Regions from separate parts of the Ensifer sp. NPDC090286 genome, predicted to be linked through region 1. Evidence: riboswitches for the same ligand, from Rfam matches in the RefSeq annotation. Region 1 holds a riboswitch; each other region holds the start of a gene.

Region 1 (7,744 bases):
ATGAATTTCTTCGAGATCGTGTCCATCACGTCCTTGAAGAAGCCGGGCATCGGATAATGCACCGTCAACTGGGTCTCGGCAAAGGCGGGGGCAGCGAGCATCAGCGATGCGGCAGCCGCGGTAAAAAGCTGTCTCAGATGTGTCATGGTTGCGCTCCTGGTTGGACCGTTCAGCCTTTGAGACCGGTCATGGTGATGCCCTCGACAAAGCGCTTCTGCGCCAGCAGAAATGCAGAAACGAGGGGAAGGGTGATGATGAGGGTCGCGGCCATCAGCGCGCCGTAGTCGTCGCCGGCTTCCGCGGCGCGGAAGTAGAGAAGACCGAGCGGCGGGGTCGCATAATCCTGGTTGGTGACGACGATCAGCGGCCAGAAGAGATCGTTCCAGTGGGCGACGACCGAGAAGATCGCGAAAGCCGTGATCGCCGGCCAGGCATTCGGCACGATGACCCGCGCAACGATGCCCGCCTCCGACATGCCGTCGAGGCGCGCCGCATGGACCAGATCGTCGGGCATGGCCCGGAAGAACTGCAGGAACAGGAAGATCGCGAACACCGAGATCGAGAACGGCGCCACAAGTGCGGTGTAGCTGTTCAACACCGAGAGCCTGTCGAAGGCCACGTAGATCGGCAGCGCCGTCGCGTGGATCGGCACCAGGAGGCCGAGCATGACCAGAACCATCATCGTGCGGGCGGCCCGGAACTTCAGCTTCGCCATGGCATAGGCGCAAGGTATGGCGACGACGATCTGGATGACGAAGATCAGCGCGCAGACGATCACGCCGTTGAAGAGCAGCGTCGACATCGAGACGCGCGACAGCGCCTTCGAGAAGTTCTCGATGTAGGACCACTGCTCAGGGATCAGCGACAGCGACGAGGAGAAGATCTCGCTCTGCGCCTTGCCTGCGGTCGAGACCATGAAGATGTAGGGCGCTAGGAAGATAAGAGCGCCGAGCGACAGCACCGTCAGACGGGCGATGCGGGCGACGGAGAAGGCGTTGCTGGTCATGCGTAGTGCACCTTCCGGTCAAGCACGCGGTACTGCAGAAACATCAGGACGACGAGGATGGCGAGGAAGACCACGGTCATCGCCGAGGCATAGCCGACGCGCAGATAGACGAAGCCTTCCTGGTAGATGGTGAAGAGCAGTACCTCCGACGCCTTGTTCGGGCCGCCTTCGGTCAGCGTTTTCACCGTCTCGAACACCTTCACCGAATTGATGATGCTGATGGTGGTGACGAACAGCGTCGTCGGCCCGAGCATCGGCCAGGTCACGAGCCGAAAACGATCAAACCAGGATTTCGCGCCGTCGACTTCGGCTGCGGCGTAGAGTTCCCGCGGGATGGCGGTGAGGCCGGCGAGGAACAGCACCATGTTGAAGCCGACCGATTGCCAGATGCCGATGATCGACAGGCCATAGAGCACCGTGCTGGAGGCGCCGAGCCAGTTGGGCCCGGCAATGCCGAAAACGGCGAGGAAGGTGTTGATCGGGCCGATGCTCGGGTGGAACAGGAATTGCCAGACCGTCGCCATGGCAACGAGCAACGAGGCGACCGGCAGGAAATAGACGGTCCGGAAAAAGGCCCGGCCCTTGGTTTCCGCCTCGATCAACATGGCGATCGCCAGCGAAAGCACGATCGATACCGGCGTGACGATCGCGGTGTAGACGGCGGTGTTCCAGAGCGAGCGACGGAAGGTGCGGTCGCCGAAGAGTTCGGCATAGTTCTCGAAACCGACGAAACGGAAGCTGCCGTAGCCGAGTTCGAAATCGGTGAAGCCGAGCACGATCACGGCAGCGGTCGGCAGCAGGATGAAGAGGGAGAGCAGCGTGATGGCCGGCAGCGCCAGCAACCAGGCGATGCGGGCTTCGCGGCGATCGGGGTGGGGCGCAGCAATCGCCGTTTCGAAGGTCGCGACACTAGCCATGGACCTTCTCCAGCGTCGCGGCGATAGCGATCTGCTCGGCTGCCACCCGGGTGCCCTCGCCGTCGAACAGCATCGCCCGTTCCGGCATGAACGCGACATCGACGGGCTGACCGATCGCGAGTGCCGCGGCTTCGGCGGGTGCTGACTTGGCGGCGACCACCTCGCCGATCGCATCGAGGCGGGCGTGGACGATCACCTCGGAGCCGAGAAACTCCATGCGCTCGACCCGCGCAGTCAGCCGGCCGGCACCGGCCGCATGAAAGCGCACGAATTCCGGGCGTATCGCGAGCTTCACCGGCGCATCCGGTGCCTGCCCGCGGCTTGCCAGAAGCACGAGATCGCCGAAGCGCACGATGCTTGCGGTATCCGTGCGGGTTTCGAGCACGTTGATCTTCGGCTGGCCGAGGAAGCGCGCAACCTCGATATGGGAGGGGTTGTCGTAGATCTCCTTCGGGCTCGCCAGCTGCAAGAGATTGCCGCCGATCATGACGGCGACGCGGTCGGCCATAGACAGCGCTTCGGACTGGTCGTGGGTGACATAGAGTGTCGGCACGCCGGCGCGGCGGTGCAGGTCGACGATCTCGCCGCGGGCATGGACGCGCAGATTGGCGTCGAGATTGGAGAGCGGCTCGTCCATCAGGAACACGGCCGGACGGCGCACCATGGCGCGGGCGAGCGCCACGCGCTGGCGCTGACCGCCGGACATCTGCCCGGGCTTGCGGTCGAGCAGATGATCGATCTTCAGCGCTCCGGCCATCTCCTTGACCTGGCGCTGAATATCGCTGCGGATCTGCTTCTGGCCAGGCAGAAGACTGCCAATCATGGGCAGGCGCTGCATCGCCGTCAGGCGCCGCATGGCGAGCGGTACGGCAATGTTTTGACCTGCCGTCAGGTGCGGATAGAGCGCGTAGGACTGGAACACCATCGCCACGTTGCGGTCGGCCGCCGCCATGCGGACAACGCTACGACCGCCGATCACGATCTCGCCGGCATCGCCGTGATCAAGGCCGGCGACGATGCGCAGAAGCGTACTCTTGCCGCAGCCGGAAGGGCCGACGAGCGCAATGAACTCGCCGGCTTCCGCCTCCAGACTGACGCCCTTCAGGATGGCGTTGCCGCCATAGGACTTGGTGATGCCATCCAGCGAAAGCACGCTCATTGCGCTGCCTCCACTTGGGGCTTCTTCTTGGCGGCGAGCGGATAGACGTCCTCGACGATCGGGTCGAGCACGTGGCTCGTCAGACCCGGCACAGCGACGATTTCGCTGGTCACGCCGGCATCAGTGAGTTCGTGCACGACGGCACCGACCAGCCGCTCGCCCGGCATCGGCCGTTCCAGCGTGTCGATGATGAAGGAGGTCGGCGGCGCCCAGACGAGCGAGGTCCCGGCATGTTCGCCGGTCCAGGCCCAGTGCAGGTGACCGCTGGCATGCAACGCCACCTCGGCTTCTGCGAAAAGATCAAAGAGACGCAGGCGCTGGCGCGGACGGATGCCCCAGTAGCCGGTGTCGCCTTCGGCCGGGGCGTCGACGAAGAGCGGCTTGTGGGCGAAGACCGCCACCCGGCGGCCGTCGCGACCAAGCAGTTGTTCCTCCAGCCAGGCAAATTGCCTGTCCTCTTCCTCGTCCTCGAAGCCGATCAGCAGGCTGTTGAGGCCGAGCAGCCGCCAGTCCCCGTGGTCGCGGCCCCAATAGTCCGGGCCGGCGAGCCGGCGCCAGCGGGCAAGCCGGACGGGATCCACAGGCTGGTGCGAGCCCGGCAGATGGCCGACATCGTGATTGCCGGGAACGATCACGACCGGCATCGAGAGCTGGCCAATCAGATCGAGCGAGAAGGAGATATCGTCTTCGTGGTCGGCACCATCGATAGTGACGTCGCCCGTGTGGATGACGAGATCGGGCGCCGCCGCCTCGATCCAGGCGCGAACCGGTTCCCAATTGCCGTTGAAATGGCTTTTGGCGGGGCTGAGATGGGTGTCGCTGATCTGGACGATTTTCATGGAAACGGGCCTCCGACGATGGCTTGCGGTATCCGCGTCGGAGGGCTGTCTCTTCCCTTCTCTGCGGTTAGCCGCAGTCTTTAGGGAGCCGCCATGTCAGTTTGGTAACAGCCGTTCTCAGCTGATTTTCAGTTTCTCCATGAAAGCGTCATTTTCAGAAGCCCGGCCGGCGCGAACCGGCACGCGCGCACCGGATGCGTCTGCGTCTTATTTCCCCAAGCTCACCACTTTGCGCCGAGTTCGCCCCGAATTGATGCCGGACAGGACTGCTCCATGACGGTCGCAAGCATCGCATTCGACGCGTCTGCTTCGGCGACGACCCAGTCGCGAAAGGCCTGGATCTTCTTCTGCCGCCTGGTGCTTTGCGGATAGACCAGCCAATAGGCGCGGCCGTCGCGCACCACATGCTCGAACGGCCGGATCAGCCGGCCGCTCTTCAGTTCATCCATTAGGAAGGTCGAGACGGCAATGGCCATGCCGTGATCCGCCAGAATGGTGGCGACATCCATCGCCTGGACGTCGAAGATCAGCTCGGTACCGTTGCTCGCCGGCGGCTCGACGCCGGTTTCAATCATCCAGCGCCGCCACCAGGTGGCGTTGCCGAAACGCCGGATCCTCAAGACGTCGGCGGGCTCCTTGAGTTGATGTTTCTCCAGGAAGGACGGCGTACAGACCGGCACGTAATCGAGCGGAAACAAGGGAAAGACATCGTTTCCCGGCCAGTCGCCGGCGCCGCTGCGCACCGCGAGATCGATAGCGTCACGCTTGAAATCGACCAGCTCGGTCGACATGTGCACCCTGATGCTGATGTTCGGATGCGCGGTCTGGAAGCTGGCGAGCCGTTGGCCGAGCCAGCTCGAAACGACGGTCGGCAGCACCGAGATGTGCAGGTGGTGTTCGGTCTTGTCGGCAATCTCCGAGAAGGCCGCCCCCAAAAGATCGATCGCTTCGGTTACCTTTGGCGCCAGTTGCCGTCCGGCGCCGGTCAATCGCACCTCGCGCGGAAGGCGGACAAAGAGCGGCGCGCCGATGCGGTCCTCCAACAACCGGATCTGATAGCTGACGGCCGCCTGCGTCATGCCGAGTTCTTCGGCGGCGCGGGTGAAACTCAGGTGCCTGGCGGCGGCCTCGAAGGCGCGCACAGCACTCATAGGGGGAATCTTGCTCATGACGCTGAGATAAGCATTCTTTATGCCAGCATGCGAGAAATCGCTTTGCGCGAAACAGCAAAAAACCTCACTTTTTTCGCGAACACACGCCTTCCAGAGAAGTGAGGATAGCAATGCTTAGCGCAGTGCGATCAATGATTTACCATGCCCTGAATTGGGCCGACAGGACCCTCAGTGCTCCGGTCGCCATCGACACGTTCAACGAGTTCCAGCTCCGGGATATCGGCCTGACGCGGGACCAGGAACATATCCGTGCGCGCGTCGGCGACACAGCGGATCCGTGGCACTGGCCGGAGGAGCCCGATCCCGTGCCGGTGCAACCCGCCGCGAAAACAGTTTGCAGCGAAGGACCGCGCATTGCCCGCGTCTCGCCTCGCGCCCTGGTTGGAGAGAATAAAGACATAAGCATTTCTTTATGCGATTGACGACCGAGCGATTGCAGGGCATTGTCCCGACATCGTGGTTCTGCGCCTCGCCATCCGGCGGGACGGAGCTAAGAGGGAATTCGGTGCGGCGCCGACAAGCGCCCAGGCCGAAGCTGCCCCCGCAACTGTAGGCGGAGAGCGGCCGTTCGATGATGTCACTGAGGAAGACGCCTCGGGAAGACGGAACGGTCCGCGTTGACCCGCAAGCCAGGAGACCTGCCGCGATGAACAACGTCCACGGGCGGGGTGTCCGATGAGGCGCGTTGACGACGCGGGATTCTTCTCGCGTCGCGGATGCGTCGCATTCAAGCCTTGCCCTTCAACCTTCGGGGTAAGGAAATGACCATCAAGACTGCCAATCTCGGCTTCCCGCGCATCGGCCGACACCGCGAACTGAAATTTGCGCTTGAACGCTACTGGTCCGGCAAGATCAGCCGTGACGAGCTTTTCGACGTCGGCCGCCGGCTTCGGGCCGAAAACTGGGCGGCGCAAAAGGCGCGCGGCATCGATATCCTCCCTTCGAACGATTTCTCGTTCTACGACCACGTGCTCGATACTGCCGTGCTCGTCGGTGCGGTCCCGGCTACCTATGGCTGGAAGGGCGGGCCGGTCGATCTCGACACTTACTTTGCCATGGCGCGCGGCTCGACCGGTTCGCCCTGCGCTTCCGGTTGCACGCATGCGGGTGACGGCGGCAACGCCGCACTCGAGATGACCAAGTGGTTCGACACCAACTACCATTACATGGTGCCCGAATTCGCAGCGGATCAACGCTTTGCGCTGACGCATAACCGGCCGCTCGAAGCCTTTCTCGAGGCCGAGGCCCTCGGCTATCGAACCCGCCCGGTCCTGCTTGGCCCGGTGACGTTCCTCAAGCTCGGCAAGGCGAAGGGCGGAGATTTCGATCCCCTCGACCTGATCGAACGCTTGCTTCCCGTTTACGTCGAGCTGCTAACCGAACTTGCCAATGCCGGCGCCGACTGGGTTCAGATCGACGAACCTTGCCTGGTGCTCGATCTCACCGACCGGGAAAGGCAGGCCCTGGACCTTGCCTATCATACGTTCCGGGCGAAAGTTCCCGGACTCCGGATCATGCTTGCGACCTATTTCGGCGCGATCGGCGACAATATGGTGAGCGCCCTGGCGCTGCCGGTCGCGGGCCTGCATGTCGATCTCGTGCGCGCGCCGCAGCAGATCGAGGTCCTCCTCCAATCCGCTCCGGCTAACCGGGTACTGTCGCTCGGCGTCATCGACGGCCGCAACGTCTGGAGGACGGATCTTGCCGGCCTGTTCCGCCGCTTGCAGCCGCTGGTCTCTGCCCATGGCCGCGACCGGATCGAGCTTGCGCCCTCGTGCTCGCTCCTGCATGTGCCCGTCGACCTCGACATGGAACAGGCGCTCGACCTGGAGCTTGCCTCGTGGCTCGCTTTCGCCGTCCAGAAGCTCGATGAATTAAGCCTTCTCGCCCGTGCCTTCGAGCCGGGGCTTGCCAATCCGGAAAGGGTCTTTGCGGCCTCGAGCGAAGCGGCCAAGGCGCGGCTGACGTCGCTCAGGATCCATGATCCGCTGGTCGCCGGCCGGTTGAAGGCATTGACCGCCGCCGACAGCCAACGCCAATCGCCCTTCCCCGCCCGTCGTGCGCTTCAGGCGGAAAGATTGTCGCTGCCGCTCTTCCCGACGACGACGATCGGCTCCTTCCCGCAGACGGCAGAAGTCCGCCAGGCCCGATCGCTGCATGCCAAAGGCGAGCTCAGCTATGTCGACTACACCGCCTATCTGCGCCAAGAGACCGAGCAGGCCGTGCGCTGGCAGGAGGAAATCGGCATCGACGTGCTGGTTCACGGCGAGTTCGAGCGCAACGACATGGTGCAGTATTTCGCCGAGCAGCTTTCCGGCTACGCCTTCACCCAAGGCGGCTGGGTACAGAGCTACGGTTCGCGCTACGTGCGCCCGCCGATCATCTTCGGCGACGTTTCCCGGCCGAACCCGATGACGGTCGAATGGGCGGCCTTTGCGCAGTCACTGACCGATCGCCCGGTCAAGGGCATGCTGACGGGTCCGGTCACCATGCTGCAATGGTCCTTCGTGCGCGACGACCTGCCGCGGTCGGTCGTGTGCCGGCAGATCGCGCTGGCGCTTGGCGACGAAGTCAGGGACCTAGAGGCATCGGGCATCGCCGTCATCCAGATCGACGAGCCGGCGCTGCGCGAGGGCCTGCCGCTCAAGGCC
Region 2 (7,744 bases), on a different contig from region 1:
CGCCAAACAGGATCGCCGGGTGGAACTTGAAGACGTAGTGGCCGATGAGCACCGAGGCGATCATCGGGATCGAGGTTGCCACCACGCCCCAGATGAACAGCGATATGCCGACCTCCTGAAGACCCGCGACGAAGCCCGGGCCGGCGCCGATGCCGACGACGGCGATGAAGATGTTGAGGCCGAGCGTGTTCATCAGCCAGAGCGCCGGCGACGGGATCCGCCCGAAGGCCGGGTAGGTGGTGCGCAGCCAGCCGAGCACGAGACCGGCCAGCAGTGCGCCGCCAGAGGTCGAAAGACCGATCGGGATGCCGCCGATCGTAATGGTCAGGGCGCCAACCATTGCACCGATGAAAAGCCCCCAGCCGAGGAAGGCGATGTCTGTCGTCTCGACAGGTCGATCGGCAAAGCCGAGCGCCTTGATCGCCGCTTCGACATGCCGCTTGGCCCCGCCGATGGTGACGATGTCGCCGCGCTCGACGGTGGTCCCGGGCAAGACCGGGATCTCGACCAGCGAACGGATGATCTTGCGGGCATAGACGCCGCGCGCCCAGTCCATCGTGCTGACTTCCGCAAGCGTCTTGCCGGCGAGCGCCTTGCTGGTGACGTAGACATCGAGGACTTCGGCTTCGGCGTTCAGAAGTTCCTTGTCCTCGACCTCGACAAGCTTCGAATCGAGATTCTCGACGAGCAGGGAACGTCGGCCCGAGAAGGCGACGACGTCACCCGGCAGCAACACGGTGTTGCCATCGGCCTCGATGATCTGGCTGCCGCGCCGCAGGCGCTCGACGAAGACGCGGATGCCGGGAAGGATGTCCTTCACGGGCGTTCCGGTGAGCCCGCTCGCCTCGTCGACGCGATAGGCCCGAAGACCGAAATCGTGGTAGGCGCTGGTGATGCCGGGCTCGCTGCTGGATGTGCCGCCGCCGAGCTTGGCCTCGTATTCCCGGCAGGCCGCCGGCAGGTCGATGCCGAGAAGCTTCGGACCGAGTTGGGCGAGGATGATCGCCGAGCCGATCGTGCCCCAGATATAGGTGACCGCGTAGGCGATCGGGATCTGGTCGGAGAAGGTCTTGGCCTGTTCCGGTGTGAGCCCCAGCGAGTTGATCTGGTCCGTGGCGACGCCGATAGCCGCCGAAATCGTCTGCGAACCGGCATACATGCCGGCGCCGTAGCCGAGCGGAAGCCCGGCGATTAGCGCGCAGAGATAGGGAACGATGAGGCAGAGCACGAGGACCGAGAGCGCAAAGGCGATCTGCTTGGGTCCGTCCGTGCTAAGGCCCCGCACGAATTGCGGGCCGACGCCATAGCCGACGGCGAACAGGAAGATCAGGAACAGGGTTGATTTCAGATCACCGGAAACCTGGATGCCCAGCTGCCCGATGAGAACACCCGCCAGAAGCGTGGCGGTGACATTGCCCAGGTTGAAGCCCGCGACCTTGATGGGGCCGATCAGGAAACCGATGCCGAGGGCAAGGAAGATGGCGACGGGCGGATAGGTCCGAAGCGTGTCGACGAAGAAATCGATGGGATTCACTGCTGTCCCCTTCAGAAAGTTGAATTGCCATCACTTCATTTTGGGATCTGCGCGGCTAAGTTGAGCTTGTTTCCGGATCGTGTCGATGCCCAATCTTAATCCCGGCAATTGTTGCCTCGGTCGTCGAAATTCTCAACCGCCATAGGGTTACGTGAGCGTAACGTATGTTACATTTCAGCGGTTTTACTTGGGCTGCGCGCTTGGCGGGCGCCGCGATGCGTCCCCCGCATGCGATCGAAACACGGATGCGCGCGGCCGGGTCGCGCCGGCACTTCAACTCTGGTGTTGTAATTCGTAATGTTATCTCGCAACGTGAGGCATGAGGCGCTTTCTCTTGGCTATGCTTGAACATACGGCTGGAGGCGCAAGGAACGGTGGGCCTTTCTGCTTGCGATAGGGGCGACAGAACTTCGAGGGTCGAGATGAAACGCGGCATCGTCTGCGCAAGCGCGGCCGGTTCGTAAGGTGACGAGGAGGGGGGAGCAATGATGGATGAGGTTATCCGTAGGCTGGGGGCGCTAGGCGTTCAGCTTCCAACGCCGCCGAAGCCGCTCGGCGCCTACCGCGCGGTGATCGAGGCGGGCGAGATGCTTCATGTCTCGATGCAGGGGCCGCTGCTCGACGGGCGCTTCGTCCATACGGGGCTGCTCGGGCGCGAGGTGACGATCGACGAGGGGCGCAAGGCGGCCGAGCTGGCGGTGCTCAATGCGCTGGCGCAGATCCACGAACATCTCGGCCGTTTCGAGCGCATTCGCCAGATCGTCCGGCTGGAGGGGCATGTCGCCTGCACCGAGGATTTCCTCGACCACCCGAAGGTGCTCGACGGCGCCTCCGAGTTTCTGGCTGCCGCCTTTGGCGAAAGGGCGGGCCATATCCGCTCCGTCTGCGGCGTGCGCAACCTGCCGGGCAACGCAGCGGTGGCGGTGACGCTGACGGCCGAGCTCTTTCCGCCGGAGTTCTGAGGCGGCACGGCCGCCTGCCGGCCGTAAGGCGGATTTCGTCTGTTGGGCGTCGGATCGTGTCCGGCGCTCAATTTTCGGCTTGCGTTATGTAATGTTATTTAATAACAAACTGCGCATGACGATACGCCGCATGTTGATAGATCCTTCCCGCCTGTGCCGTGCGGTTGTCTCCCCTGCCGATTCATGCGAGGAAGGCGGTGATGGTGCTGCGTCCGCGACAATGCGGAGGCGGCTGAAAAGGGAACACGGAACGGACGACCCTGATGGGGCCGAGACCGTGGCTGCCCCCGCAACTGTGAGCGGAAAGCGCATTCACACCATGTCACTGGCGATAAGCCGGGAAGACGTGGATGCGCCACGACCCGCGAGCCAGGAGACCTGCCATCGAACCGATCAACCACAACGGACGGGGTGTTCCGATGGAAAAGAACTGGCTTTCGCACGACGGCTATCCGTCCTTCTGCCGTTTCGCCATCTCTTGCCGTCAGTCCGGCGGAGGGCAGGAATGGCTGAGCCGAATTTCCGACAGCACAAGATAACGGTCTGCACCGATTGCCGCTTCACCGGTGGCCCCTGCGCGCCCGGTGCCGAGCTGATCAAGCGGCTGAACGGCAGCATTGCCGCGCTTGGCGCGCCGCTCGATCGTGACTTCTCGATTGCCGGCACGGTGTGCATGGCGGCCTGCACGCGGCCCTGCACCATTGCCTTCCAGGCGACGGGGAAGGCAACCTATCTCTTCGGCGACGTCTCGCCGGAAGAGGATATCGAAGATCTCGTACGCTTTGCCACAACCTATGCGGAGCGTGGCGATGGCATGACGCGGGCGGCCGAGCGGCCACGCGGGCTGAAAGGCAAGACACTTGCCCGCATCCCCGCAGCGATGCTCGTTTCCGAAGACCTCGGCGGGCACTTCCAATGAGGGCGCAGGGAGGGATCAACCCATGAGCTGCACGGCGACGGGAGCGGCACTCAAGGTCGAGGGCCTTCACTGGGGGCCACGCGCGGGGCTGACGCTGGTCAAGGACATCGGCTTTTCGATCGCGGCGGGCAGCCGGCTTGCGATCCTGGGGCCGAACGGTGCCGGCAAGACCTCGCTTCTGCGCTGCCTCTACCGGGCGGTGCAGCCGAACGCCGGCCGTGTTTCGGTCGATGGCATCGATCTCTGGTCGATCTCGGCGCGCGAGGCGGCAAGGACGATCGCCGTCGTCCTGCAGGAAATGCCCGGGGACTTTCCCTTCAGCGTGCGCGACGTCGTGATGATGGGGCGCATTCCGCGGCGGGAAGGCTTGAGCGGCTGGAGCGATTTCGACCGCGATCGGGTGCAGCATGCGCTGGCGCATCTCGATCTCGCGCATCTTGCCGGTCGCCAGTTCTCCACGCTTTCGGGCGGTGAGAAGCAGCGGGTGCTGATTGCCCGTGCGCTGGCGCAGGAGCCGCGCATCATCATCCTCGACGAGCCGACCAACCATCTCGACATCCGTCACCAGCTCGAAATCCTCGAGTTGCTGCAGACGTTGAAGCTGACGATCGTCTCGACGCTGCACGACATCAATCTCGCCGCCGAGTTTGCGACCGACGTCGCGATCCTGACCGCCGGGCGGCTGACGGCCTTCGGCACACCCGAAGAGGTGCTCAGCCCCGGCGAACTTTCGGCCGCCTTCGGCGTCACTGCCACCGTTCACAATGCCGCCGCCGGCGGCGCCCGCTTTTCCTTTTCACTTCCTCGACAGGGATCTATTTCATGAAGATCAATATTGCCCCGTTTTCCCTTCTTTTCGTGCTTGCCGCCGCCACGCCGGCGCTCGCCTATCCGGTCACGGTCAAGAGCTGCAACCGCGAAGTGACCTTCGACGCGGCGCCGCAGCGCGCGATCGCCAACGACGTCAACCTGGTGGAGATGATGCTGGCGCTGAGGCTGCAGGATCGCATGGTCGGCTATACCGGCGTTTCCGGCTGGAAGACGCTGGACGAGAAGCTGCGCGAAGGCGTCAAGGAACTGCCGGAGCTTTCGGAGAAGTATCCGACCAAGGAAGTGCTGCTCAACGCCGATGCCGACTTCTTCTTTGCCGGCTGGAACTACGGCATGAAGGTCGGCGGCGAGGTCACGCCCGAAACCTTGGCGCCCTTCAAGATCGGCGTCTACGAGCTGACCGAATCCTGCATCCACGTGATGGCCAAGGCAAAGCCGACGATGGACGACATGTTCGTCGATCTTCTCAATCTCGGCCGCATTTTCGGCGTCGAGGATCGCGCCGAGACGCTGGTCGACGGCTACCGCCGCCAACTTGCCGAGATCACCAAGGCGAACGCCGGCAAGGCAAAGCCGACACGGGTCTTCGTCTATGATTCAGGCGAGGAAAAGCCCTTCACGTCCGGCCGCTTCGGCATTCCGACGGCGATGATCGAGGCCGCCGGCGGCGCCAACATCATGGACGATGTTGAAAAGAGCTGGGTGGAGATCTCCTGGGAGCCGGTGATCGAGCGCAATCCGGAAGTGGTGGTCGTCGTCAACTACGGCGAGGTGAAGGCCGAGGACAAGATCGCCTTCATGAAGACCAATGCGGCATTCAAGAATGTCGATGCCGTCAGGAACGATCGCTTCGTCGTGCTCGACTATGTCGAGGCGACGCCGGGGCCGCGCAACATCGACGCCATCGCCCGCCTCGCCAAGACCTTTCACGGCGAAGGCCTGTAACCGATGCTGGCTGAGGATACGTCGGCTGACACCGTTGCGGTTTCGCGTGCCGCGTCTCAACGGGTGGCCCGCAGCGGTCTCGGCCTTGCCGCGGGCCTGCTGCTGCTTCTCCTGACGGTGACGGCCGCCGTATCGCTCGGCTCGGCGCAGATCCCGGTTGCAACCGTCTGGTCGATCATCGCCAGCAAGATCTCGCCCGGTAGCGTCGAGGTCTTCTGGTCGGCGGGCCGCGAGAGCATCGTCTGGGACGTGCGCCTGCCGCGGGTGATGTTGGCGAGCCTCGTCGGGGCTGGGCTGGGGCTGACCGGCGCCGTGCTGCAGGCGGTCACGCGCAATCCGCTCGCCGATCCGCATCTGCTCGGCGTTTCCTCCGGTGGCGCGCTCGGCGCGATCGTGGCGCTGCTGCACACCGGCATGATCCTCGGCCTTGCCACGGTGCCGCTCTTTGCCTTTGCCGGCGCGCTGCTCGCAACCGTGCTGGTCGCCTACGTCTCCCGCGTGCTCGGCAGCAGCGCCGACCGGCTGGTGCTCGCCGGCGTCGCGGTCGCCTTCGTCTTAACGTCCGTCGGCAACCTCATGATTTTCCTTGGGGATCCGAGGGCGACCCATACGGTCATCTTCTGGATGCTCGGCGGCCTTGGTCTGGCGCAATGGTCGCAGCTCGTCTATCCCGGCGGGGTGCTCTTCGTCTCGCTCGCCTGGCTGATGATCCGGGCGCGCGAGATCAATGCGCTCGCCATGGGCGACGAAACGGCGATGACGCTCGGCATTCCCGTGCGCCGCTTCCGGCTGACGCTGTTCGTCGTCACCGCACTTCTGACCGGGGTGATGGTCGCCTTTTCCGGCGCGATCGGTTTCGTCGGGTTGATGGTGCCGCATTTCGTGCGGCTCCTGGCCGGCAGCGACAACGTGAGGGTCATTCCGCTTTCGGCCTTCTTCGGGGCGCTGACGCTGATCCTTGCGGATCTGACGGCCCGCGTCATCATGGCGCCGGAGGACATGCCGATCGGCGTCGTCACCGGTCTCGTCGGCGGCATCGCCTTCATTGCCATCCTGAAGCGACGCGCGTAAGGCGGGTAGCAACAAGTTATGGACAAGGGCCGGTTCCGGCCTATGTGTTAGCGGGGGCCGGGCGATCGGCCATTGGGCCGCAAGAGGAGCATATGGCGAACGAAGCTGACATTTGCACGCCGCAGGACGTTCTCGACTTCTGGTTTGGCGAACTCACCTATGACGACTGGTTCGGGACGAGCCACGAGCTCGACCAGGCCTGCATCCGCCGCTTCCAGGCGTCGCACCTGGCGCTGGCCCGGGGCGTCGACGAGATCTGGCGGGCGAGCCCGGAAAACCGACTGGCGGCGATCGTGCTTTTGGACCAGATGCCGCGCAACATGTTTCGCGGCACGCCGCTCGCCTTTGCCACCGATTGCCTGGCGCTGCACGAGGCGAAGCTTGCCGTCGGCACCGGGGCTGACATGGCGATCAAGCCGGAATGGCGCGCCTTCGTCTATCTGCCCTTCGAGCACTCGGAAAACCTTACCGACCAGACCATGTCGGTGAAGCTCTTTACCGAACTCGGCGATGCCGATTATCTCGACTACGCCATCCGGCACCGCGAGGTGATCGAGCAGTTCGGCCGCTTCCCGCATCGCAACGCCTTTCTGGCGCGCGCCTCGACGGAGGCCGAACTTGCCTATCTGGCGCAGCCCGGCGCGGGTTTTTAACGGGAAAGCGGGCGCCGGCGACGATTTATCGCCGTTCTTTGCATCTTTCCGCCGTCTTTCGTATTCACATCGAAACGTGAAGACGGCCGGAGCGATTCCGGGCCACGGTCTCAATCTGCAAGGATCATGAAATTGCGTTCTGTCGGAAAACTGCCCGCCATTCTCGTCTGCCTGCTGGCGCTTGCCGTGGGCGGCCCGGTCATGGCCCAGAAGGCGGCGCAACCGGCACAGGCAATCGCACAGGCCGGGCAGAAGTCGGCACAGCCGGCGCCATCCGCACAATCGGCCCAGACCCCGTCGCAACCGGCGGGCCAGCCTGCGACCGACGAGAACGGACAGCCCGCCGCGGCCGACACGACGCCCGATGCCGCCACCACCACGCAGCCCGCTCAGAACGCTCCGGCTCCCGCGCAGGCAGCCCCTCAGGCCGAGGCGGCCGCGCCTGCCGAAAACCAGGCGGCGGAGCAACTCGCGAAGGCGGGCGACGAGCTCAAAAAGCTGACGGATCTCGTCGCGAAGGCCAAGGACGACGACATCAGCCTGGCCGATCTCAAGGTTCAGGTCGACGCGCTCGCCAAGCAGATCATCGGCGTTTCGGTTTCGACGCGTCCGCGGCTCGACGAGATCAAGGCGCGGCTGACCGAACTTGGCGATCCGCCGGCCGAGGGGCAGCCGGCAGAAGCCGACATCGTGACTGCCGAGCGCAAACGGCTGGTCGCCGAACGCGGTGCGATCAACGCGCTGACCGGCGAGGCCGAAGGCCTGTCGGTGCAGGCGACGAAGCTGTCCAACGCCATTACCGCGACCCGTCGCGCGCTGTTTTCCAATA
Region 3 (7,744 bases), on a different contig from region 1:
TCCTGCTCGGCGACAATCCGGAAATCCGCAGCGCTTCGGTCTGGGAGTCCAGCCGCTTCTGCATCGAGCCGGAGATTTCGCAGGACCGCGCTTCGAACCAGGTGACGGTCGCGGCTGCCGAGCTGATGTGCGGCGTCGGTGAGCTTGGCCTTGCTTCCGGCATCAGCCACATCGTCACCGTGACGGACGTGTTCCTCGAGCGCATGTTCCGCCGCATGGGATGCCCGGGCGAGCGCATCGCCGAACCGCATCGCATCGGCTCGGTCTTCGCGGTTGCCGTTGCCTGGGAAGTGACCCCGGATCTGCTTTCGCGGATGAAAGCGGTCGCTGCAATCGAAGGCACCGTTCTCGACCGCCCGATGTCGCTGGAAACCGCCCGCGCCGCCTAAGCGCGTCCGTCGATCGGCACTGTTAACGCAAACCGTCGCTTGTCGTTGCACGATCACCGACAAGCTCTATGATGGAGGCGAAACAGGAATGCCGCTGGCAGCCACCCGCAGAAGTTGGCGCCGACCTGGCAACAGGAAGAGACTTACGCCCCGTGTTCACGCGCCTGAAACACGTCGCTGCGGCCCTTGTGCCTTTGGTTCTGATCGGTGCCGGTCCGTCACTGGCATCGACGGCCTGCGACCGACTGAACGCCCGGCTCGCGCAACTGCCTGACTACGTCGCCAGCAATGCCGATGCCCGCGACTATGCAAGCGCAATCTCACGGCAGAACATCGAACTGCGGCGGGCGAAGAACGACCGCCGCCGCGCCGGGTGCGGTGGCGGCAACGCCATCGGCTACGACGGCGGCGACCCCGACACCTGCAGCGGGCTCAACGGTCTCATCGCCGAGATGGAAGACAATCTGCGCATGCTGAAGTCCGAGCGCGAGCAGATCGTCGCCGGCGGCAGCGACGACAGCCGGCGCCGCATCCTCGCTGCACTTGAGATCAACGGTTGCTATGGCGACCGCGAGGAGTTCGCAAGCGTCGAGCCGGACGTGCCGGAAAGCCACCGCAACATCGTTGCCGACCTACCGCCGGACGACGCCTACGGCCCGATGCTCGGACACGGCGAAGACGGCTACGCGCCGCAGGAGCGCTACTATAGCGGCACGCTCAGAACCATGTGCGTGCGCACCTGCGACGGCGCCTTCTTCCCGATCTCGTCCGATGCGACGCCGGCCGATTTCCCACGCGACGAACAGGCCTGCCGGGCCCGCTGCCCAGGGGCTGAGACGGAACTCTATTTCCACGAGCTCAACACGGAAGAGAGCGACAGGATGGTCTCGGCCGTGACCGGCCGTCCCTATACCGAAATGCCCAACGCCTTTGCCTATCGCACCCGCGCCGTCGGCAAGCCCGGCCAGTGCGGCTGCCAGATACCGCAGACCGCCGCAACCACGCCGAAGACGACAGGAACGAAGATCGGCGACGACCAGTCGTCGATCATCGTCATCGAGACGAAGAAGCCGGAAGCGGCGGGCGAGACCGCCAAGGCGCCGCCCGAAGAGCGGCCCTATGATCCGTCGAAGAACAAGGTGCGCGTCGTCGGCCCCACCTACCTGCCGCAGGAAGAAACTGCGATCGACCTCAAGCATCCGAAGGGACCGGCCTATCAGCCGGTCCAGAATTGATCGGGCGAGGCCTTACGCCTTCTCCTTGCTGCATCCCCATCCTTCTTCGAAAACCAGGCCCTCGAGCGGAAGGCGCTGGCGCCAGCCCTTCACGGCGAGTTCCGGCTGCTGATAGAGGCGGTCGACATAGCCGAGGCAGAGCCAGGCGACGATCTCGATATGGTCGGGGATGCCGAGGATCGCCTTGATCTCGGCCTCGTGGAAGATGCTGACCCAGCCGACACCCACCCCTTCGGCCCGCGCTGCAAGCCAGAGGTTCTGCACGGCGCAGACGGTGGAATAGACGTCCATCTGCGGATTGTGGGTACGCCCGAGCACGACAGTGCCGCCGCGCGTGCGGTCGCAGGTGACGCAGATGCTGAGCGGCGCCTTGCGAATGCCTTCGAGCTTCAGCGCGCGATACTTTCCCTGCTGTTCCGCCTCGAACATCAGCGCGGCCTCGTCATTGGCGCGGCGAAACGCCTGCCAGACCCGCTCGCGCGTTTCTTCCGCCCGCACCAGCACGAAGTTCCAGGGCTGCATGAAGCCCACGGACGGGGCGCTGTGCGCCGCCGCCAGCAGACGCCTGATCAGATCATCCGGCAATGGCTCGGGCAGGAATTCATCGCGCACGTCTCGACGTGTCTCGATCGCACGGTAGACGGCCTCCCGCTCTTGCAGCGAAAAGGCACCGGCAGCCGCAAGGCCGCCCTTCGGTTCAGTCAGCATCGTTCGATCCCCAACAATGCGAAAACCTCCCGCCGTCCACGCGGGGTTCGGTCTATCTCGCCAGGCCGGTCTTCTGACTTCGGTTCAACCGATCGCCTCACCTTCCCAGATCGATTGAAGATCCAGTGGCAAAACCTTGAATCAATTCAAGGCTCTCTTAGACGCGATCGTCCCCGTCACAGCGTTGGGCACGTTCCGGAATATCGACCGGATTCCCGATTCTCCCGCTTTCGCGGGCACCTGACGACGGCACTAAGTGCACAGGGAATTGAGAAAGACAAGCGGCGCCAACCGGGCGAAACCGGACGCGCCGCTTTCCACCTGCTTCTTTCTGCCTCGCCTCAGAGCGGAGCGACCGGATGCGGCGAGCCGTCATAGGCGCCCCAGATCGACTGGTCGAAGCAGATCACCGATCCGGTCATCAGCCCGGATTCGGCCGACGACAGGTAGGCGCAGGCACGCGCCACCTCGGCCGGATCGACGAGCCGGCCGAAAGGCTGGCTGGCCGCCGCCTTTTCGAGCCAATCGGCAGCCGCGCCGTGAAACTCGCGCTGTATGCGGTCTTCGCCTTCGGACGCCATCCAGCCGATATTCAGCCCGTTGACGCGGATGCGGTTGCGCAGCAGCGCATAGGCCGTGTTCTTGGTCAGCGTTTCGAGCGCGCCTTTCGACGAGCAATAGGCGGCGATGAAGGGCTGGCCGGCCATCGCCGACATCGAGCCGATGTTGACGATCGTGCCTTCGGTCTTCTCGCGCCGCATGACTTTCACCGCTTCCTGCATCAGGAAGAACGGTGCGCGCACGTTGATCGCGAACATGCGGTCGAAGAGTTCGGGCGTGGTATCGAGGATCGTGCCGCGGTCGGTGATGGCCGCGGCGTTGACCAGCGCATCGACCCGGCCGAATTCGGCGTCGCAAGCGGCGACCACCTTGCGGGCGTCGTCCACCTTCTCCAGATCGGCCTCGACATAGACGACTTTCGCGCCATGTGCCGTGCCGATCTGCTCGGCCCTCGCCCGTCCCTTGGCGGCGTTGCGTCCGCATATGACGATACCCTTGGCGCCGCGCTCGGCGAAAAGGCCAGCAATCGTCGCGCCCAGCCCCTGCGTACCACCGGTAACGATGGCGATCTTGCCCTGCAATTGTCCACTCATCGAATTTCTCCCTCGGAAATGTTCGTTTGAAACGGCTGCGGCACCCGGGTGAAACCACGCCGGGAGCCTGTCAAATGGTAGCCCGCGCGTCAGCTCAGCTTGCGCTTCGCCTGCGCCTCAAGCACCGCTAGAAACTCCTCCTCGCCCGTTCCCGCAGTGAGCGCCTCGCGCATCAATTGCGCCTGCGTCTTCGGCGCCAGCCCGCCGATTGGCGGGTCTCGGTCAAGATTGGTCGGGAACGAGTAGCCTTCGGCACAGGAGGCGATGGCATTGGCCGCTTCCGCCTGCGTCAGCTTGCCGTCCGCCAGCAAGGCCTTCAAGGCCGGATAGAGCGTCGCGCTCATCGTCAGTCGATCGACGGTTTCCATGGCGCGGCCGAAGGCCGAATTCACCTGCAGCAGGTTCGCGACGCGCCGAATATCCTGCGAGCGGTTGGTGCCGGCGGCATGGAAGAGCGCCGGATTGAAGAAGACGACATCGCCTTTTTCGAGCGGTAGCTGCACGTGGTGTGCGTCGAAATAGGCGCGGAACTCCGGCCGGTTGAGCGCCAGATAGCCCGGCACATAGGTTTGGCTATAGGGCAGGAAGAGCGTCGGTCCGCTTTCGAGCGGCATGTCGCAATGGGCAACCGCCCCCTGCAGCGTCAGGACAGGCGAGAGCTTGTGGACATGCGCCGGATACTGCTCGATCACGGCCGCGGTCTGGAAGCCGAGGTGATAGTCCCGGTGCGCCGATTGCGCAGCACCGCCCGGATTGACCCGGTTGACCTGCGCCGTCATCTGGTAGTTCGGCCCGAGCCAGGCCTCGCTGACGAGCGCGATGATGGCATTGCCGTAATAGGCGGCGAAATTCTCCGGTGCGTTCAGGCAGTGCTTTTCCAGCGAGTTCCAGATGCGGTCGTTGGCGCCGGGCTTGGCGAAGTGATCGCCGCCACCGCTGTTGCTGCGATGTTGCTCTTCGATGATGGCGTCGAAGACCCCGCTCGCGACGTCGATTGCCGCCGTATCGGCATAGGCGCGTTTGAAGACCGCGACGCCGGGGCCCGTTGCCAGCACCTCGCAGATTTCCGCCAGAACCGAACGCCGCTCCTCGGCATCGCCGCACGCGGCAATCAGCGCGGCGCTGTCATAGATCAGGACGTTTTTTTCGCAGCCGGAGGCATGGGGATAGTCGGACAGATTGGTCTGGCGTTCGACTTCCGCCCGGAACGCCTCGAGATCACAGGCCTCCTCGGTGAGCCAGACACGGTCGATCCGCTGGCGCGCTTTGTTGTCGGTCTTCATCGCGTTTCCTCCTCTGGAACATCCTGATGAACACGACTATAGGCGGCGGAAAAACATGATATAGAGCAAGAATCCATCAAAAATCCATCAGGAGCACGCAACGATGGCCCATCCGTTTCTGGTCAAGGACATCGCCTTTCAGGCCGGACTCAGCACCGCGACCGTCGATCGTGTGCTCAACGAGCGGCCAGGCGTGCGCCGCCAGACGGAGGCCCGGGTTCGCGCAGCCATCGAGGAACTGGAAAAGCAGCAGGCCGGCCTCGACATCCAGGGACGCAAGTTCGCGATCGATATCGTCATGGAGTCGCCGCAGCGCTTCACCGATGCGGTGCGCCATGCGTTCGAGAGCGAGGCGCTGACCTTCGCGCCCACCGTCTTTCGTTGCCGGTTCCACTTTGCAGAGACAATGCGCCCGCAGGACATCGTGCAACTGCTCGACCGGATCCGGCTGCGCGGAACCGACGGATTGGTGCTGAAGGCGCCAGATGTACCCGAGATCGTCGCCGCCGTCGCCCGCTTCGAGATGGGCGGCACGCCCGTCGTGACGCTGGTAACCGACCTGCCCCATTCGCAGCGGACGGCCTATGCCGGCGCCGACAACCGGGCAGCGGGCGAAACGGCCGCCTACCTCCTCGGCGAGCGCTTTTGCCGAGCGCCGGCAACCGTGCTGGTGACCCTTTCGAGCGGCCGTTTTCGAGGTGAGGAAGAACGAGAGATCGGCTTTCGCCGGGTGCTGCGCGAGCACTATCCGGCAATCCGGATCGTCGAGATCAGCGAAGGCCACGGCCGCGACAGTGAAACCGGGCTCCTGGCCCATGCAGCGCTTTCGGCCAATCCCGATATCAACGCGGCCTATTCGATCGGCGGCGGCAACCGCTCCGTGCTTGCAGCCTTCGAGGGCCTCGAACGCTCCTGCGCGCTCTACATCGCCCATGATCTCGATGAGGACAATCTGGCGCTGCTGCGCGAACGGCGCATTCACTTCGTGCTGCATCACGACCTCCGGACCGATGCACGCACCGCCTTTCGCACGATGATGCTGCGGCCGGGCGCCCAGGCGCCGGCGATCGGCCCGCAGCTCTCCGCCGTGGTGGTGATCACGCCCTATAATGTTCCGGAGTAGCGCGACAGCCAGCCGCCGTTGACCGTTCAGGCGGCCGTCTGGCCGTCGTTCTTCTCGGCCGGCAACACCATGTCGTCGGCCGTTTCAAAGCGATTGCGGCCGCGCCGCTTGGCGAGATAGAGCGCTTCGTCGGCAGCCAGCAGCAACTGGCGCGCCGTCTGTCCGTGCCGCGGTGCAAAGGCAATACCGGCACTGCCGCCGACGACGAGCATCTGACCGTTGAAGGCGACCGGCGTCTGCGCGTCGGCAATCAGGCCGGCCGTCAGGCTGCGGGCGTCGGCCTCGCTACAATCGCCGAGAATGACCGCAAATTCGTCACCTCCGAGCCGGGCGACCGTTCCCTTGGGCCCGGCGCGATTGCGAAAGCGCTCGGCCATAGCCACCAGTACGGCGTCGCCGGCGGCGTGGCCGTGGCGGTCGTTGACCTCCTTGAACTGGTCGAGATCGGCATAGACGAGCGTGAAAGGGTGGGTATTCGCCCGCAGAAGCGCCGCTGCCAGCATGTCGTCGAAGCCGCTGCGGTTCATCAGTCCCGTCAGGCGATCGTGCTTGGCCAGGTGCCGGTTCAGCGCTTCGCTTTGCTGCAGGGCGGCAAAGAGCGTCGAGAAGCGCAGCGCCACGAAGGCCATCAGCAGGGCTGCGACGATCGCCATGATGATGACGCTCGGCAACAGTTCCGCGCGCACGAACCCGCCGGGCGATTTCGGCACCCAGGCGGCCACGAGACAGGACGAATCGGTGCAGCGCCCGACGGACGCATAGGCGCTGCCTGCTGGCCGCTCGTTGAGCGGAACAAAGGCCAGTCCTCGGATACCCAGCCGCGCCGCGATCTCGCGCGTCATCTTCGGCGTGACCGGTCGAACGGCGACCATCAGCACCGGATCGCGCCGTTCCGCCGGAACCACTAAAGTCTCCGGGATGACCGCCTGCACCACCGCAACGCTCATGCGCCCGTCGATCTCGCGCAGGTCCACCGCATGGATGCCGGGCACCGCCGGCATGACGGATTGCGGATCCGGCGTCGTGACATCGAGTTTATAGGTGCCGCCGTTGTTCCTGAGCGCATTGTCGTAGCGGCGCTTGGCCTCCTCCACGAGATCGTCGACCTCGTCGAGCGGTACGCGCGCCACCCCGGCCGGGACCGACACGCCGTCCTTGAGCGCCGTCGAAACGTTGCGCGCCGGATCAGTGAAGATGGTCCAGGAGAAGCCGTAGTCTTCCCAAAGCCAGCCCGAAAGCTCGTCGGTGACGAAACTGTCGCTGGCATGCCCGCTCGCCAGTTCCTCGTAGGTCTTGTCCCAGAAGGACACCTGCGCCTGGAACTGAACGACGGCATCCATCTGGTGGCGCAGTTCGTTTGCGACGAGCCGGCGCTCGGCCGAAAGTCCGAAACGATCGGCCTCGGTGACGGACCGGTCGAGCACATAGATGAGGCTTGCAATGATCAGGACCGCGACCAAGGTACAGGCGGCATGGATCGCCCAGACCGTCTTGTCCCGTTTTGCCTGCCGCAACGCCTTTTCCACCACGCCAGTCCCCCTCGTCCGCACCGGCCATGCCGGGCATTCTAGCACTTGTGGAGGTGCGATGCGCAACGATGGCAGCGGATACTGAGGGCACCCTAGCGGCCAATATCGAAGTTTGGCTTAAATAAGCTGGTGATAAAATACTTAACGATTTCAACCGACTGAATCACCCGACAATCAGCGGTCGCAGCGGAGTTCTGGAGGTGCGGGCAGTCGCCCGCGCCTCCTTCTGCACGGCCTATTGCGGAGTGGCGGCCGAAGCGCGCAGCAAGGCGATGATCTCCGCATTGCCTTGCTCTACGGCAAGATCGCGTATCGATGGACCT

What was found. A riboswitch is a leader RNA that binds a small molecule or an ion and turns the genes downstream of it on or off. The one in region 1 is predicted to bind cobalamin.
Region 2: linked by a shared signal. The riboswitch ahead of ACIQUG_RS05355 (DUF1636 family protein) and the one ahead of metE (5-methyltetrahydropteroyltriglutamate--homocysteine S-methyltransferase) in region 1 are both predicted to bind cobalamin.
Region 3: linked by a shared signal. The riboswitch ahead of bluB (5,6-dimethylbenzimidazole synthase) and the one ahead of metE (5-methyltetrahydropteroyltriglutamate--homocysteine S-methyltransferase) in region 1 are both predicted to bind cobalamin.

What each region holds. Positions count from the first base shown of each region.
Region 1 is NZ_JBIVYF010000005.1:259,584-267,327, reverse strand. It holds gene ACIQUG_RS25485 (ABC transporter substrate-binding protein) at 1-146, opposite strand, end outside; gene ACIQUG_RS25480 (carbohydrate ABC transporter permease) at 170-1,006, opposite strand; gene ACIQUG_RS25475 (carbohydrate ABC transporter permease) at 1,003-1,923, opposite strand; gene ACIQUG_RS25470 (ABC transporter ATP-binding protein) at 1,916-3,082, opposite strand; gene ACIQUG_RS25465 (metallophosphoesterase family protein) at 3,079-3,921, opposite strand; gene ACIQUG_RS25460 (LysR substrate-binding domain-containing protein) at 4,143-5,072, opposite strand; gene ACIQUG_RS25455 (hypothetical protein) at 5,225-5,515, shown strand; cobalamin riboswitch at 5,534-5,754, shown strand; gene metE (5-methyltetrahydropteroyltriglutamate--homocysteine S-methyltransferase) at 5,855-7,744, shown strand, end outside.
Region 2 is NZ_JBIVYF010000001.1:1,086,672-1,094,415, reverse strand. It holds gene aspT (aspartate-alanine antiporter) at 1-1,534, opposite strand, end outside; gene ACIQUG_RS05360 (RidA family protein) at 2,020-2,496, shown strand; cobalamin riboswitch at 2,681-2,897, shown strand; gene ACIQUG_RS05355 (DUF1636 family protein) at 3,002-3,415, shown strand; gene ACIQUG_RS05350 (ABC transporter ATP-binding protein) at 3,438-4,241, shown strand; gene ACIQUG_RS05345 (ABC transporter substrate-binding protein) at 4,238-5,191, shown strand; gene ACIQUG_RS05340 (FecCD family ABC transporter permease) at 5,195-6,262, shown strand; gene ACIQUG_RS05335 (DUF924 family protein) at 6,355-6,915, shown strand; gene ACIQUG_RS05330 (mechanosensitive ion channel domain-containing protein) at 7,042-7,744, shown strand, end outside.
Region 3 is NZ_JBIVYF010000001.1:844,263-852,006, forward strand. It holds gene ACIQUG_RS04155 (acyl-homoserine-lactone synthase) at 1-389, shown strand, start outside; gene ACIQUG_RS04160 (DUF2865 domain-containing protein) at 542-1,624, shown strand; gene bluB (5,6-dimethylbenzimidazole synthase) at 1,637-2,332, opposite strand; cobalamin riboswitch at 2,378-2,591, opposite strand; gene ACIQUG_RS04170 (SDR family oxidoreductase) at 2,674-3,486, opposite strand; gene ACIQUG_RS04175 (phytanoyl-CoA dioxygenase family protein) at 3,576-4,769, opposite strand; gene ACIQUG_RS04180 (LacI family DNA-binding transcriptional regulator) at 4,873-5,892, shown strand; gene ACIQUG_RS04185 (diguanylate cyclase domain-containing protein) at 5,919-7,421, opposite strand; gene ACIQUG_RS04190 (ankyrin repeat domain-containing protein) at 7,657-7,744, opposite strand, start outside.